DNA from 4 places in the Psychromonas sp. KJ10-2 genome. Region 2 is predicted to be linked to each of the others. Evidence: predicted binding sites of a transcription regulator. Region 2 holds the regulator's gene; each other region holds the start of a gene.
The links. The regulator sigma-54, encoded in region 2, starts transcription at its own class of promoters, with help from an activator protein. The targets are predictions, from matches to a motif close to GTTGGCACGNNNNTNGNNT.

Region 1 (3,960 bases), 320 kb from region 2:
GTGACATTGCAGTTACCGTGGTCATACCAATAAAGTTGTTAATTAGTTTAGTTGTATGGCCTGCACCTAATGCACCAAGGTGGAATACATTTTCACCTTGCTCGTCTAGTACTGGTTTAACTTTGTTAAATGTTTCAATATCACCAGCTGCCATGATGTTTAATAAACCATCTTTAGCGTGTGCAGGCGTACGACCTAGTGGTGCGTCGATCATACCACAACCTTTTTCTGCTAATGCAGCACCGATTTTACGCGTAGAATCTGGAATAGATGTACCGAAATCGATCAACACTTTACCTTCAGACATACCCGCTAAAATACCATCTTCAGCATAAACAACTAGCTCAACTACTTTTGAAGTCGTTAATGCTAGCATTACAATGTCACTTTTCTCAGCTAACTCTTTACCAGAAGCAACTTCTGTCGCGTTACCACGTGCAATTACTTTAGCAACAGCATCTTTATTGAGATCCATTACATTTACTTGAAAACCACGTGTTTGTAAGTTTTCAACCATGTTGCCGCCCATAAGGCCAAGGCCGATGAAACCGATTACTGGTTTTGTCATAACTAACTCCTAAATGTCTTATTATATGTTTACGTTTCGGTAAGGATAACTGGCTCGTTATATTTAATCAATCTTTGATGCAGTGAAATCCTTTTGAGGTCACGATTACTGCGATTCACGCAGGTAAATTCACTAATATCGAATGTTTTTTGTGACCTGTATAAAGTATTTGTTATCTTAGGCTTGTTTCGTTTGATTATGAAAATTAAAAGTTAAATTAACTTTAATATCAGGTGTTTATGTGTTTTCTCTGTTTATTTTATATATTCTAATAAAGGTTTCGGGGAGCATTCATTATAAGAATAGGTATTAAAGTATTTTAAGAAAAGTGGCGGTGTAGTGATTAGAAAATGATTAATAATCTACTTAACACAATGAAAAGTACTCCTATCAAGTATATTTTCATTAATCATTATTTGTATGATGTTAAAGGAAAGAAGGGAATAGTCATACTAATTATTAGTATTGCAGTGGTTATAGAGATTATTGCTTTCAAATATATTTTTTAAGCGGAAATAAAAAAGCCTCTGATATAGAGGCTAGTTTTAATTTGTTTGTTTTTGGGAAGCATCTTTAAATAGAGGATGACACTTTTATAAAGTGCATTTCCTAAGCCACTTTCTTTTTGCGTGACAAACTCAAACCCATTAATGCCAAACCAAATAAACCAAATAAAGCTGGCTCAGGTACAGTGCCGATAATTTTTACAGCAGCAGTACCATTTACTTCATATTCACGATCTACATAATCCGTATGGTAATACTCTGAATAATAACTTGATTCCAATACTAGATATTCAGATTCATCAGAAAAATCATGATGTTGAGCCAAATAATAAGTACCACTTGCTAATAAAATCTCTAAATCAGACAATAAGAATGAAGTAACATTAAGGTTGTTAAGATCATAAGTACTTGTTGTTGCAACAGTTGTACCACTTAACAACGCTTCTCCAAAGGGGTCATCGGCGGATATAATCTTCCAACTTGTAGATATATAATTTTCAATACCCGCTCCGTCTCCGTTACCATTATTGCCGTTGTTATCTTTTGCAAAGAATTCAAAACCAGTAATATCCCAATCTTGGTCAGCTGTAAACTCTGAAATAACCCACCACTCTGTTGAACCTAAACAACCCTCTGCAACACAACGTAAACTTGTGCCACTTGGTTCACCTGAATCATATAGAAGTGTTGAATTAGCAGTTGTACTGAGGATGAGGGAAAAGAAGATACCCATTAATTTTATCATGTTAACTCCAACGCTTAAGTCTTTTAAATACGAGTGTTAAATAGCGTGCTGTATAGTACAGATTAAGCAAGAAAAATGCCATTTAACTATGTTGCTGTAATCAGTGAAGTTTTTGTTATGATAATGTGAGCTAACCTGAATGTTGTAAAATATTCTGACACCCTGTTTAATGGGTTAATGGTTATGTATATGCTTTTGTTGGTAGCGGTTTAGCGCTTCTAGGAAGTAATAGTCAGTAAAAATAGCAGGTACATCAATGGCATTGGGTTTTGTATAATAATGTACTGATTTATTAATAATAGGGGCTTTGGTGATGTCTTTAATAAAATAAGGAGTTGAAATTAAAGAGTTCAATATTCGTTTATAGGTTTGTATATAGGCAGCTTGCTTGGTTTGCTGTTGAATATACCCTGATAATTCGATTAACGCAGAAGCAAAGATAGCAGACGCTGATGTGTCAGGTTGTAAAACCTTACTATCGAGATCCCACATTGCAATGCCATCGTCGGGCAGTTGTTTAATAAAATAGTCAGTTAAGGTTTGTGCATATTGAAGGTAAATATCATCATGTGTGTAACGATACATAACGACCATGCCATAAATTATCCATGTATGACCTCGAGACCAAGTCGTTTCGTCTCCATCGCCTTGTAATGTGCCCTTATTAATCACTTCGCCTGTTGTTTTGTTGTAGCGAACAATATGATAACTACTGCCATCTTCTCGTATAAAGTCTTGGTAAGTTTTTAATGCATGATCTTTTGCTATTTCTGCCCATTGTGTATCACCACCGTTTTCCGCAGCCCATAACAAGAGTTCTAAGTTCATCATGATATCGATAACCACGGGGATCGAGTTTTCAAAATACTTATCATCCCAATCTGAGCTGAGTAGTTGGATATTTTTATGATAGCGATCTGCGAGGGTATTAGCTGCAAAGAGCATGATCTGTTGATAAGCGCCAACATCAATGTCATGACTGATTGCTAATGCCTGACCGTAAGTGGCCATAAATTTAAACCCTAAGTCATGACTACCCGTATCATGTGTTTGGTCTGCTAAGGACTCAGTCCATTGTTTGGCCCACTCTTGAAAACGAGTATCACCACTTAACTGGTAACCTTGCCATAATGCTCCGGGGTAAAAGCCAGCAGTCCATTTATGGGACTTATTTAATTGCCAAGTCAGATCATGGTTGCCATAAGTAGGGAAGAGGTTAGGGTCTTTAATCAATGCAACACTTGTTTCTAGATGAGAAAGAGACGCCTGAATAGCTTGAGAAATACGTTTATTAAACGCTGCATCGTCTTCATTTGAAGCTGCCAATGTAATCGTGCTGCTCATTAGCAACACGCTTAATATTACCCCTTTTATTATGTGCATTTATCTATCCTTAGGCATTTAGTATGGTTAAAGCACTCGCTGTGAAGCAGTCTATTCGTATTGTTGGCTTTAACCAATACAGAGATGAAGTTTTTAGCGTTTATTGTTATATTAGTCGCTTATTTTTACCGTTTATCGAATAAACATTATTAGCCACTATGACGTTATTGAGTCATGTCTTAGGGGTGAGCAGTAAGCGAGAGTTATGACGTCAAAACAACACACCTCCGAAGCAGTACAAGTAGCAGATAACGAGCTAGACAACCTAGAAACAATGCTAGCGACAGTGGCTGAGCAACAAGACATTGTGGTTGAAAGTAATACACCTGAATTAGATATCTTGTACCAAGATGATTATTTAGTGGCGATCAATAAACCTTCGGGATTATTAGTTCACCGTAGTTGGTTAGATACGCATGCTACAGAATTTGCAGTACAAAAGTTACGAGATCAAATTGGTCAACATGTCTACCCTGTACATCGCCTAGATAGACCTACTTCTGGGGTGTTATTGTTTGTATTAGATAAAGACAGCGCACGTCATCTGATGCAGCAGTTTATCGATCATAGCACTGAAAAAAGTTACTTAGCAGTAGTAAGAGGGCATATCGGGCAAGGTGTTTTAGATTACCCTTTGAAATACCAATATGACAAAATTGCCGATAAAAAAGCTGATATGACTAAACCCGCTCAAGATGCAGTAACCGAATATCGTTGTATTTCTCAAACGGAAGTACCGATTGCAGTTGGACCTTACG
Region 2 (3,960 bases):
CAAGACGATGGTAAACCATTAGATGCAGAGGCGAATAAAATTACCTATGATGTAGCAGCAGGTAAGATAACATTAACCGATAATGCACAAGTAAAACAATTAGATAGCCAAGTAAATGGTGCTGAAATAGAATACTTCTTAGCCACTCAAGAACTTAATGTAAGCACCGATCAGAATACTAAAGAGCGCGTAAAAACCATCTTTTTGCCTTCGCAATTTGAAAAAGATAAAAACAGTGACTCAACCTCAAATACAGGCGGTTAATTAATATGGCAGAGTTATGCGCAACAGGCTTAGTTAAGAGCTATAAAGGGCGTACCGTAGTAAATGGTGTTGGTCTTACAGTCAAAACCGGCGAAATTGTAGGGTTACTTGGCCCTAATGGTGCTGGTAAAACCACCTCTTTTTATATGGTGGTTGGTTTGGTTAAACAAGATCAAGGCACCATTGTTATTGATGATGAAGATATCTCTAGCAACCCGATGCATATTCGAGCACAAAAAGGCATTGGTTATTTACCACAAGAAGCGTCCATTTTTAGACGTTTAACGGTAACAGAAAATATCATGGGTATTTTACAGACCCGTAAAGAATTGACACAAAAACAACGCGAAGAGAAACTGAACACTCTTTTAGAAGAGTTTCATATTACTCATATTCGTGATAATAAAGGGATGAGTTTATCGGGTGGAGAGCGCCGTCGTGTAGAGATTGCACGCGCACTAGCCACAGAACCAAAATTTATTCTACTTGATGAACCTTTCGCTGGTGTTGACCCGATTTCGGTAATTGATATAAAAAATATTATTCAACAATTACGTGATCGTGGCTTAGGTGTATTAATCACCGACCATAATGTTAGAGAAACGTTAGATGTTTGTGAACATTCCTATATAGTAAGCCACGGAGAAATTATTGCTGTGGGTACACAGGATGAGATTCTGGCAAATGATCATGTGAAACGCGTTTATCTAGGTGAAGAGTTTAAACTTTAAATAATTGCCATACGTTCAGGAAGATATGTTTTGATGAAACAGGGTTTACAATTGAAAATGGGTCAGCAATTAGCGATGACCCCTCAATTACAACAAGCAATAAAACTATTGCAGCTTTCAACATTAGATCTGCAACAGGAGATCCAAAACGCTTTGGACTCTAACCCTCTTCTTGAACAAGACGACCAAACAGGATCTGAAGATACTGTTAAAGAAGCAGATAGCAGCGCATTAGATACCACTGAAGCGATTACTCAGCAAGAGTTCTCCGATGACCTACCTGCAGAAAAAGAGTGGGAAGAATCATACAACTCAACGCCGATCACTGGTACTAGCTCTAATGCAGTAGCCTATGAAGGTGAGAACACTTTATATCAAGGTGAATCATCTACCTCATTACAAGACCATCTATTATGGCAAATGCAACTTACCCCTTTTACTGAAACAGACCAAATTATCGCGATGGCGATCATCGATTCCATTGATGAATCAGGTTATCTCACCACAGACTGTGAAAGCATATTAGAAAGCCTACAAACTGACTTAGAAGAATTAGAGTTGGATGAAGTGGAAGTGGTACTAAAACGCATTCAACATTTTGACCCATTAGGTGTTGCGGCGCGCACCACTCAAGAATGTTTACAAATACAATTACGTCAACTTTCAGAAACAACACCTTGGCGTGATGAAGCTATCCAAATACTGGAACAGTATATGGATCTACTTGGAAACAGAGATTACCGCACACTGGCAAGAAAAAGTAAGTTAAAAGAATCTCAATTAGCTGAGATAATGCGTTTAATTCAAAGTTTAGAGCCACGCCCTGGTAATCGTGTAGAAACCAGTGAAACGCAATATATCGTGCCAGACGTTTACGTTAAAAAAATTAATGGGCAATGGCGTGTTTCCCTTAATCAAGATTGTGACCCGAATTTATCGATTAACCAACAATACGCAAGTATGTGTACGGGTAATATCAGTAAAAATGATTCACAATTTATAAAGGGTCATTTACAAGAAGCAAAATGGTTTATTAAAAGCTTAGAAAACCGCAATGAAACCTTATTAAAGGTAGCTAACTGTATTGTGCAACAACAACAGGCCTTCTTTGAATATGGCGATGAGTCTATGAAACCCATGGTACTTAATGACGTTGCCTTCGAAGTAGAAATGCATGAGTCGACCATTTCACGTGTTACGACTCAAAAATTTATGCATACTCCTCGTGGTATTTATGAGTTGAAGTTTTTCTTCTCTAGCCATGTAGCAACCAATGGGGGCGGCGAATGCTCATCAACCGCTATACGTGCTTTAATTAAAAAATTGGTCTCTGCAGAAATCACCACAAAACCCTTAAGCGACAATAAAATCACCCAGTTATTAGAAGAAAAAGGGATCAAGGTAGCTAGACGTACTATTGCTAAATATCGTGAATCCTTAGGAATTCCACCTTCTAATCAACGTAAACAATTACTTTGAACCAAGAAGTAATGCAAATAAATAAGGATTAACTATAGTCATTTAATGCGAACCTGATAAACTCGCGCGTCCATTAAATACAGTTAACTATTATTATGAAAATATCTACTCTATTAAATCAACAATCAGTATTCTGTAAAACAGCTTGCACAAGCAAAAAAGGCGCACTAGAAAAAATCAGCCTTATCGCAGCAAAAGAACTCGATTTAGATGCCCATGAACTATTCGAAAGCTTAATTGCACGAGAGAAAATTGGGTCAACAGGTGTTGGATCTGGGATTGCTATTCCACATGTCAAAATTTCTAGTGAGCTACCCGCTACAGCTGTCTTTTTGCAATGTGAAACAGGTATCGATTATGATTCATACGACGGTAATAAAGTGGATATACTATTCGCTATTTTTGTGCCGGAAGACCTTTGCAAACAATATCTTTCTGCACTATCAGAGATAAGTCAAAAGTTATTGGACAAACAATTCTTGCGTCAATTACGCAGCGCAGACAACGCAACAGAGTTATTTGAATTACTAACGCTATAAAGTAAAAGGTGAAAATATGAAATTAATTGTTATAAGTGGTCGCTCTGGCTCAGGAAAAACAATTGCACTTCATGTTCTCGAAGACCTAGGTTACAACTGTATCGACGGTGTGCCCTACCAATTACTTGAGCAACTAATTGATACTTTAGATCCTAAGGACAATAAAGTTGCTGTTACCCTTGATGTGCGTAATATGCCAAGGGAAGTTGAGCAGATAGAAGATCTGATCATTTCATTGCAAGGCAAAGTTGAATTAGAAATTATCTATATCGATGCATTAACCAGTGAGTTAATTAGACGTTATAGTGAAACGCGCCGCTTACACCCTCTTTCCAAGCAAAAGTACTCTTTATCTCAAGCATTAGAGTTGGAAAATAAGATTTTGGCACCATTAAAATCGATGGCGGCCTTCTCAGTTGATACCACTTCTCTGTCGATACATAATTTAAATGAGCACCTAAAAGTCTATTTACAAGGTTCAACAAAAAGTAATCTCCTCATCATTTTTCAATCCTTTGGTTATAAATATACACACCCTGAAGATGCTGATTATATGTTTGATGTACGCTTCCTACCCAATCCTTACTGGGAAAAAGAGTTAAAGGTATACACGGGTAAAGATAAGGTCATTCAAGATTATTTAAGCGCTTTTCCATTAGTCAAAGAAACCATTATTAATATCGAAAACCTATTTTTAAATTGGTTACCTCACTTAGAGCAAAATAACCGTAATTATGTCACCATTGCTATTGGCTGCACCGGTGGCAAACATCGATCTGTATATGTTACGGAGCAAATTGCCGCGCGCTTTAAGCACAAATACCAAGTACAAATAGAACATAAATGTTTAAAGGAGTAGTTCCGGTTGGATATCATTAAGCAAACAATTACAATAAAAAATAAATTAGGCTTACATACACGCGCTACCATCAAATTAGTTGAACTTG
Region 3 (3,960 bases), 1.0 Mb from region 2:
GCTTGGAGTATGTTTAACGATGCACATTTCTGTTTAGCAGTGAATGGTGAACTAGTGATTGTTGGTAACCGCCACTTAGATTATCAAGATAAATTAACCCGTATCTTTGGAGATTGTGAATTAATCGCCGAAAACAAAAAATTCGTTATTTTACGTGCCATTAAAAGAGATTAATTAATCTTCAAATAAACTTAATATAATGGTTAGGTCATAACCTAACCATTTTAAGCTTTAACACATTGAATCAATTCGCTATACGCATCCGACTTCACGGTTAATTCATTATTAGTTAACGACAAGATCTTGCCAGACTCATTGATAGTAACTGGTAATATTTTCTTCAAGCTTAAGATCGATTCCAACTCAGGATGACTCACATTATTAAACTCGATGTTTTGAGAGTGCATAGTTAAGTTGTCACCTTGCAATTGCCAAGTTGAACTGTCCTTAATACTATATTTAAGCTTTGGCATGCCCGATAAGGTAAATAACAAAATACCATAACCTTGCGAGGTATTATCTTGTTTATATTGAAGACGATAATTCACATCAATGAGCATTTTAGAATTAGGCTCTTCAATTTTATGCTGACAGAACCAACTACCATAAAGATTACTTTGCTTGATTGGAGTTGCATTTACATTACTTTCTTCTGCCAAATTAGGCAGTGAATAGAACAATAACAGTGCAGGCAATATTTTAACTAAATTCATGGGTAACCTTGTTACAGACTAAATAAAAAATGAACAATACTGGTTCAGCTTAAATGCTATTAAGCATGTCACAGTACTTAGTCAGCAACTTGGACAAATAAATCCCACTATTTAAATAAATAATGATATAAATATTTCTTATAAAAAAGCCCCGTAAAATACGAGGCTTATTAGACAATAACTAGTTTGTTAAGATTGGCGCTTTTTACGTCCTACTGCAATGCCTAATGCAGCAAAACCAAATAATAAAAACATCCCAGGAGCTGGCACTTCAACAGTTAACACAGAATCCCCTACGTAAAAATCACCAAATACTGATGAGACGATAATATCTAAATAACCATCACTATTTAAAGCACCTAGAGCATTTACTTCAAGGTCACCAGAAAAACCATTTCCAAATGTTACTCCCCCGGTATCAAAGTCAAAATCTTCAACGGTAAATAAAATGGTCTCCCATAAATCAAAATAGCCACCATCATCTGCAACACTGACCTCCAAGGTACCACTCAACGCACTCCCAAGCACAAATCCATCATCATTTAGATCATGGGTATAACTATAAGAGTCCCACCAGCCTACATACTCATTTTGATTAACTGTATCCACAATAGTAGTTGCAAATAATTGACTACTAAATAGGAAACCCAATACAAACATCATTTTTTTAAGCTTTAAGATATTTAACATATGACACTCCTTTTATACAACAAAAAACAGCTGCTATATAAACAAAGCATAAAAAATGCCAATTAAATAATCAATAAAATACAGAGACTTACAAATAAATTTCAATATATATGTAAAGTATACCGACTCCTTTTTTATTATAAATTTTAAATAATTTAAAAATAATGCTTAAGTAAGGGAATAATAGTGATAAATATTAACAATAGGCATAAAAAAACCGCCTAGTGGAGTAGACAGTTAAAAACATGTCTATCTGCGAGTGAGTGACAAGGCTTTGCTGGCAATGCTTTTGATGTCGTTTGAAAGCGTACACACTATGTATAATAGTGTGTACGCTTTTTTGTCCCTGAATGCTTGGCAAGGCGATGGCCTCACTGCGTGAAACCATCACCCTGCCAAAAGGGTATTTAAGGGAAATGATGGTAAAGTAAAATAATAAAGCCACTCCTGACGCTCGCACAGCTCACTACTCGCTAGGCATTTATGATTTTTCTTGACCATCGCTCGCAGCAAGTTTGGACAATTTTGAGTTACGAATTTAATTGGCCTATTTAATCCGTGATCTTGCTCTAGCATCCAAGATGGCCCACTTTTACCATGTTGGCTGTTCACTTTAATAATACCAATCATAGTAAGTAACTGATCTATTTTACTTGTTAAAACAACTTATTTTTTCGTTGTAAGTTTCGTAAAGGGAACAACCATTTACATCAACTTACGCCTCAAACTAAGCCATTTTTCCGGCGCAAAATTTAGATCAGTTATTTAATACAATTGGTATAACTTCTGTGTATGAGCAACCAACGTCTTTCGGAGCTAAAGGTAAATATGGAATGTTCCAGGTTTCTGAAGGTTTTAATGTGTTAGCTTCAACCCCTTTTTAATCGCATCTTGATGAGCCCCAGAAAATGCCGTAAATACGAGTTCACCTGCATAAGGATGCCTTAGATGAACTGGAATATTACTACACACCTCAATTATTTTTGCCGTGTTTCTGATGTCGGAAAAATCCAATTTAGGATCGATCCCTTGGTTATATAGGTTCAAGGCTAGTATCGCTAGATGTTCGTTCTCCATTACCGAACATCCCCCTTCGACTCGTGTCGCACCGGCAAGCTGAGCAAGTTCAGCTGCCGCGCGCCCCCGTCCCACGGTCGTTATGAGGATGCATACTAATCGTGATATTTTCCATATCACTGAATAATGAACGAAATTTCTCAATTTGGTCAGCATAAACATTAGGGGTATTTACCTCTACAGTTGCAGGTAAATTTAATATTAAAGGCCGCTCATTACTTGGTTGCCACGCTTTTTTAACCGCCTCACAAATCTCTAGAGAAAATTCAAGCTCCGTAAAACAGAACGTTTCAGCAGAGTATTGTAAAATCCATTGTGTTTGACGTTGTTCATCACATAATCGTTTAATATGTTTAGTACTTAACACAGCCATTTCTATAATTTCAGACTTACTTTTTTAAATACTAAACCTCTAAACAGTGGTGCCGTGGCGTTATACAAATGGACAATAGCTCGTGAAGCGCCTTGTAGCGATACCAGTGTTTTTTCAATCAACTCTGGTCTCGCTTGGGTTATTACTTGTATCCAAACATCATTGGGAATTTTATTCTTTTCAATTAAATATCGAACAAATTTGAAGTCTGTTTGTGAAGCAGATGGAAAAGCCAGTTCTATTTCATTGAATCCACAACTAATCAAGTGGTCGAATAGTAATGCTTTTTTCATGATTCATCGGGGTGCTTAAGGCTTGATTTCCATCTCGTAAATCAGTTGAGCACCAACGAGGTGCTTTTAACAGTTGTTTTGACGGCCAAGTACGTTGCGGATTTTCTATCACTGTAGCTGGATGGTATTCTTTTATTGAGTTATTCCTACTTTACTCCTTTTAGTTTCTTATAGAGTAAAGATATGCGAGAAGCGGAGCAAATCTGTTAGAGTTTCTACTTAATTTAGGAAAATACGGATTAAGTCAGGTATGGATAACCATAGTTCGGCTGACAGTGTGGTTGTTCAGATAACTTAGTTTAATACTAGAACTCTCATCCGTATTGAATGAGAGTTCTATCCTATAAATTTTGTGGCTAGTTTTAGAGCAGGAATTTATAACCCAGCGAAATCATCAGTAGACTGAGTGATACTGAAATGGTTCGTTGAATCAATTTGGCGCCATATTTCATTGCTGATGAGCTACCAACATGGTTCCCAAGTAAGTTCATTGCTACTAAAGGCATTGCCAGCATATATAAGACGTTACCTGCAATCATGAAAGCGAATAACGCGCCGATGTTAGAGGAAAAGTTAAACACCTTTGACGTCGCTGATGCTGAAACTAAATCGAACCGAAGTAAGTAATGTAAAGCCAGAATTAGAAAACTACCGGTACCAGGACCAAAGAATCCGTCATAAAAACCAATTACAAATACAGCAGTTGGAACGCCAAGTAAAATGACTGTTTTATTAATTGGGGCAGAGTTATCTTCATTGCGATTCTTCTTCGGAATAAACGATAAAATTATTCCGAAAGGGAGCATAAAGAGAA
Region 4 (3,960 bases), 360 kb from region 2:
TCTCTAGAGCATAACTTTCCTGAAAAATACCCTTTATTAATTGGTATTGCTAAAGGGTGGCACGTAAAGCCGGTGAAGAGACATTAATCTTAGCCGATAGCCATGAAATATTAGAAGTAGAGAGTGATTCACCTGCATTGCATCTTATTCAGCAGATTCGAGATGAATCTCACCGTTTTGCCATTATGGGGCATAGACAGCAGCGCGATAAAGTAAGAAGAACGAGTACCTTGGAAGGGATCACTGGTGTGGGTGCTAAACGACGTCAAATGCTACTTAATCATTTTGGTGGTTTGCAAGGAGTGAAGTCTGCGAGTATTGATGAATTAAGTAAATTAAACGGAATAAGTAAGAGTTTAGCTGAGACTATTCATGAAGCGTTACACCATTAATTTGAGTTTAAAAGTTAAACCATTAACCACAAACAAAGGAAATATAAACTATATTGCTCATAACAAGTAGTTAGTTCATTTTAATAGCTATTTTATCGGTTAAGCATTTGCAAATACTAAGCATAAAGTGCCAAAATAAGCGGGCATAGCCTAAAGGATATTTCAATGCTTAACATACCTAATATATTAACCTCATTTCGAATTTTATTAATCCCAGTATTTGTCATTATTTACTACCTTCCAAGTGTATGGGCGTCTGCTGCAGCTGCGTTTGTATTTTGCTTAGCAGGTGTAACAGATTGGCTTGATGGCTATTTAGCACGTCGCTTAAATCAACAAACGCCTTTTGGTGCGTTTTTAGATCCTGTTGCCGATAAAATAATGGTGGCCGTCGCATTAGTGATGATAGTGGAGCATTATGCGGTAATTTGGATCACTATCCCGGCAATGGTGATGATTTGCCGAGAAATTATTATCTCAGCATTACGTGAATGGATGGCGGAATTAGGTGAGCGAGGCATTGTTGCTGTGTCATGGATCGGCAAAGTAAAAACCGCTTCACAAATGTTAGCGTTATTTTTATTAATATGGCAATACTCAGTGACAATGGAGTGGGCTGGTTTTGTATTCCTGTACATTGCAACTGCATTAACGCTTTGGTCTATGATTGTTTATTTAAAAGCGGCGTGGCCATTATTAAAAAAAGGCAACGAAGTAAAAAGTGATTAATTTCACTAATATCGTTGAATATCTCGCCGCTTAGTCTAAAAAATCGGCGAACAGTTTAAAAGAAGTAAAAAAGTCGATAAATAGTGTTGACTCATTGTGAAGAATCATTAGAATGCGCACTCATCGAGAGGGGAAACAGTTACTGCTTCTTCTTGAGATAAACATAGTGATGCGGTACTAGCTCAGTTGGTAGAGCACAACCTTGCCAAGGTTGGGGTCACGAGTTCGAGTCTCGTGTACCGCTCCAAATGTTTTGGCGGAATGGCAGAGTGGCCATGCAGTGGATTGCAAATCCATCTACCTCGGTTCGACTCCGGGTTCCGCCTCCATTATAGAATTTGCCCGGGTGGTGAAATCGGTAGACACAACGGATTTAAAATCCGTCGCTTAATAGGCGTGCCAGTTCAAGTCTGGCTCCAGGCACCAATTCTATAAATAAGCCAGCGATAAGCTGGTTTTTTTATGCCTAAAATTTGAGTTAAATAGTGCTAAACTTGTTTTCCTCCTAGTCCCTTATTACTTCAAAAATTATTTACTGCATTTACTTTGAACACCATTAGCAGCTAGCAGCATTTTTATTTGAAATATACGTTCAATTCAATTTATACCCGTGACATTAAATAATGTGCTCTAATACCAATCATAGTAAGTAACTGATCTATTTTAACAAGTAAAATAGATACGCTCATTAATGTAACTGGTATTACCCCACCCTTGGCTAGTTGACCTTAGATCTGTGCATTAAAGTAATTATTGTTTTCTATTGTAAGATTAATTAGGTAATTTAATATTTATAAAGGGATAATTGTCGGTTTTTTTACATCTATTTGTAGGTACTTATTGCTTTTTTTGTATCTAACTGAAACTAAAGAGGTATTAATTTTGGCATAGATTGTGCTTTATTTAGTCATTAAATAAATATTAATGGATTAGCCTAAGTGAGATCAATATTGGTTAGGTTAGGTAAGTAGCAAAAGGAATAATTTATGATCAATTCAAAAAAACTGTTAACAAGCCTCTCTGCTGGCGTATGTTTAATGTCGGCACTTATCGCACCAAGTACTCAAGCCAGCGTTATTAGTGTTTCACCAGATACTATTGTGAGTGTTTCTGCTGATGGCGACGAGAGTTCAGTAGGTACAGTTAACAGCGGTCCTTTAAGCAGTTCTGAGTTAATTGTACGTGAGCGTAAAAATACCTCTCAAGAATCATTACGTATTGCTACTTTTTTTGATTTTGACTTAAGTTACCTAACGGCAAGCGATGTTAATAATAATGCCTTTTCTGCCGTATTCAGCATTGATTTTGTTTCTACTGTAAATACTAAAAATGCAATGGGTGTGTTATTAGGTGAAGTAGAAAGTGCTTGGACAGATACTGCAGGCTCTTTACCATTATATGAATGGGCAGACTTATCAACGAACCAAACAACGGTAGTAGATGACGTTAAAACAGCGACATTTGATACTTACACATTAGATGTGACAAGTACGATCCAAGATTGGGTTAATGGTGTATCTGATAATTATGGTTTTGTGTTATTTGCTGATTCCACTGTTTATCAAGGTGCTGGTTTTGATAACGCTGCATTGGTGGTGAATGTACCTGCTCCTTCTACTATCGCTATTTTCGGGTTAGCATTGGTTGGCTTGTCATTTGCACGTAAAGCTAAAAAATAGGCTTAATTAACCCGTTATACTTATTTTCAAAGGCACTGATCGCAATGGTCAGTGCTTTTTTGTTTTTATAGGCTGGTAGAGCAAAGGTTGTTATTGATGGTATTATACCAATCATAGTAAGTAACTGATCTATTTTACTTGTTAAAACAACTTATTTTTTCGTTGTAAGTTTCGTATAGGGAACAACCATTTACATCAACTTACGCCTCAAACTAAGCCATTTTTCCGGCGCAAAATTTAGATCAGTTATTTAATACAATTGGTATTAATTCTTTTTCTGAATCAACAAGCCTACAATAATTAAGACCAATCCGATAATCGTTGCAGCGTAGATAGTTTCTCCAATAATAAAGTTAAGTAATAACAAGGAAACAAAAGGCGAGATAAAGATAAGATTACTGATCTTACTGGTACTTTCCGCATATTTAAGCGCTGTTAACCAAGCCACAAAAGCTAAACCCATTTCAAATAAGCCAATGTAGGTTGCACCTAACCAGCCTTGCCAAGCCGTCATACTGATATCGTCAAACACCATCACAGAAACTAAGATCATCGGTAAGCTACAAAGAAAACATAGCGACAAAGAAGCGATAGGGTCAGCATCGTTTTTACTATTAAATATCCAATAACAGGCCCACAAAATAGTACTTAATAAAGCTAAGCCAACACCTAAGGGGCTTACAAAATCGAGCGTCAATAAGTTGCCCTTAGTCGCAATGATTAACGCACCTAGATAACCTAAAGTAATAGCAATCACGTCATTTCTGCGTAATTTTTGTCCTAATACTGGTACGGCTAATAAAGATAAAGTAATCGCCCAGGTGTAATTGAGTGATTGTGCTTGTTGTGCAGGCAGCAGGTCATAAGCTTGAAACAGCAGAGAATAATATAAAAATGGATTGATCGCGCCCATTAATAAATAAAAATAGGGGCGTTTTAAAAACTCTCTTTTAATAAGTTAAGTTTGCCTTGTTGGTAGCAGATAATTAACAATACAAGGCTACTTGTTAAACTTGCCACAAATAGCATTTGTAATGCGCTGAAATAGAGAAGTGTCACTTTAAATGCAGTAGCAACAGTTGACCACATCAGTACGGCTAATAGAGCAAAAAGAGTCGCCGTTTTTTGATTTTTAATCATCCTTGATCCCCGCTAAGATT

Region 1: the regulator sigma-54 is predicted to act here: its motif matches at 1,884-1,902, upstream of ACLKL2_RS17470 (PEP-CTERM sorting domain-containing protein).
Region 3: the regulator sigma-54 is predicted to act here: its motif matches at 1,448-1,466, upstream of ACLKL2_RS01330 (PEP-CTERM sorting domain-containing protein).
Region 4: the regulator sigma-54 is predicted to act here: its motif matches at 2,003-2,021, upstream of ACLKL2_RS17705 (PEP-CTERM sorting domain-containing protein).

The regions. Positions count from the first base shown of each region.
Region 1 covers NZ_CP178827.1:3,547,920-3,551,879, forward strand. Annotated here, with positions in the region: gene ACLKL2_RS17465 (NAD(P)-dependent oxidoreductase) at 1-568, opposite strand, end outside; gene ACLKL2_RS17470 (PEP-CTERM sorting domain-containing protein) at 1,178-1,819, opposite strand; gene ACLKL2_RS17475 (glycoside hydrolase family 88 protein) at 1,994-3,163, opposite strand; gene truC (tRNA pseudouridine(65) synthase TruC) at 3,477-3,960, shown strand, end outside.
Region 2 covers NZ_CP178827.1:3,230,629-3,234,588, reverse strand. Annotated here, with positions in the region: gene lptA (lipopolysaccharide transport periplasmic protein LptA) at 1-264, shown strand, start outside; gene lptB (LPS export ABC transporter ATP-binding protein) at 270-995, shown strand; gene ACLKL2_RS15775 (RNA polymerase factor sigma-54) at 1,029-2,474, shown strand; gene ptsN (PTS IIA-like nitrogen regulatory protein PtsN) at 2,570-3,013, shown strand; gene rapZ (RNase adapter RapZ) at 3,030-3,872, shown strand; gene ACLKL2_RS15760 (HPr family phosphocarrier protein) at 3,879-3,960, shown strand, end outside.
Region 3 covers NZ_CP178827.1:276,469-280,428, reverse strand. Annotated here, with positions in the region: gene ACLKL2_RS01340 (methyltransferase) at 1-174, shown strand, start outside; gene ACLKL2_RS01335 (hypothetical protein) at 225-713, opposite strand; gene ACLKL2_RS01330 (PEP-CTERM sorting domain-containing protein) at 903-1,403, opposite strand; partial or broken gene ACLKL2_RS01325 (hypothetical protein) at 2,161-2,270, opposite strand; gene ACLKL2_RS01320 (hypothetical protein) at 2,259-2,480, opposite strand; partial or broken gene ACLKL2_RS01315 (hypothetical protein) at 2,530-3,146, opposite strand; gene ACLKL2_RS01310 (TSUP family transporter) at 3,509-3,960, opposite strand, start outside.
Region 4 covers NZ_CP178827.1:3,586,804-3,590,763, forward strand. Annotated here, with positions in the region: partial or broken gene uvrC (excinuclease ABC subunit UvrC) at 1-392, shown strand, start outside; gene pgsA (CDP-diacylglycerol--glycerol-3-phosphate 3-phosphatidyltransferase) at 558-1,121, shown strand; tRNA gene ACLKL2_RS17690 (tRNA-Gly) at 1,293-1,368, shown strand; tRNA gene ACLKL2_RS17695 (tRNA-Cys) at 1,377-1,450, shown strand; tRNA gene ACLKL2_RS17700 (tRNA-Leu) at 1,462-1,547, shown strand; gene ACLKL2_RS17705 (PEP-CTERM sorting domain-containing protein) at 2,108-2,800, shown strand; gene ACLKL2_RS17710 (DMT family transporter) at 3,066-3,713, opposite strand; gene ACLKL2_RS17715 (EamA family transporter) at 3,737-3,940, opposite strand.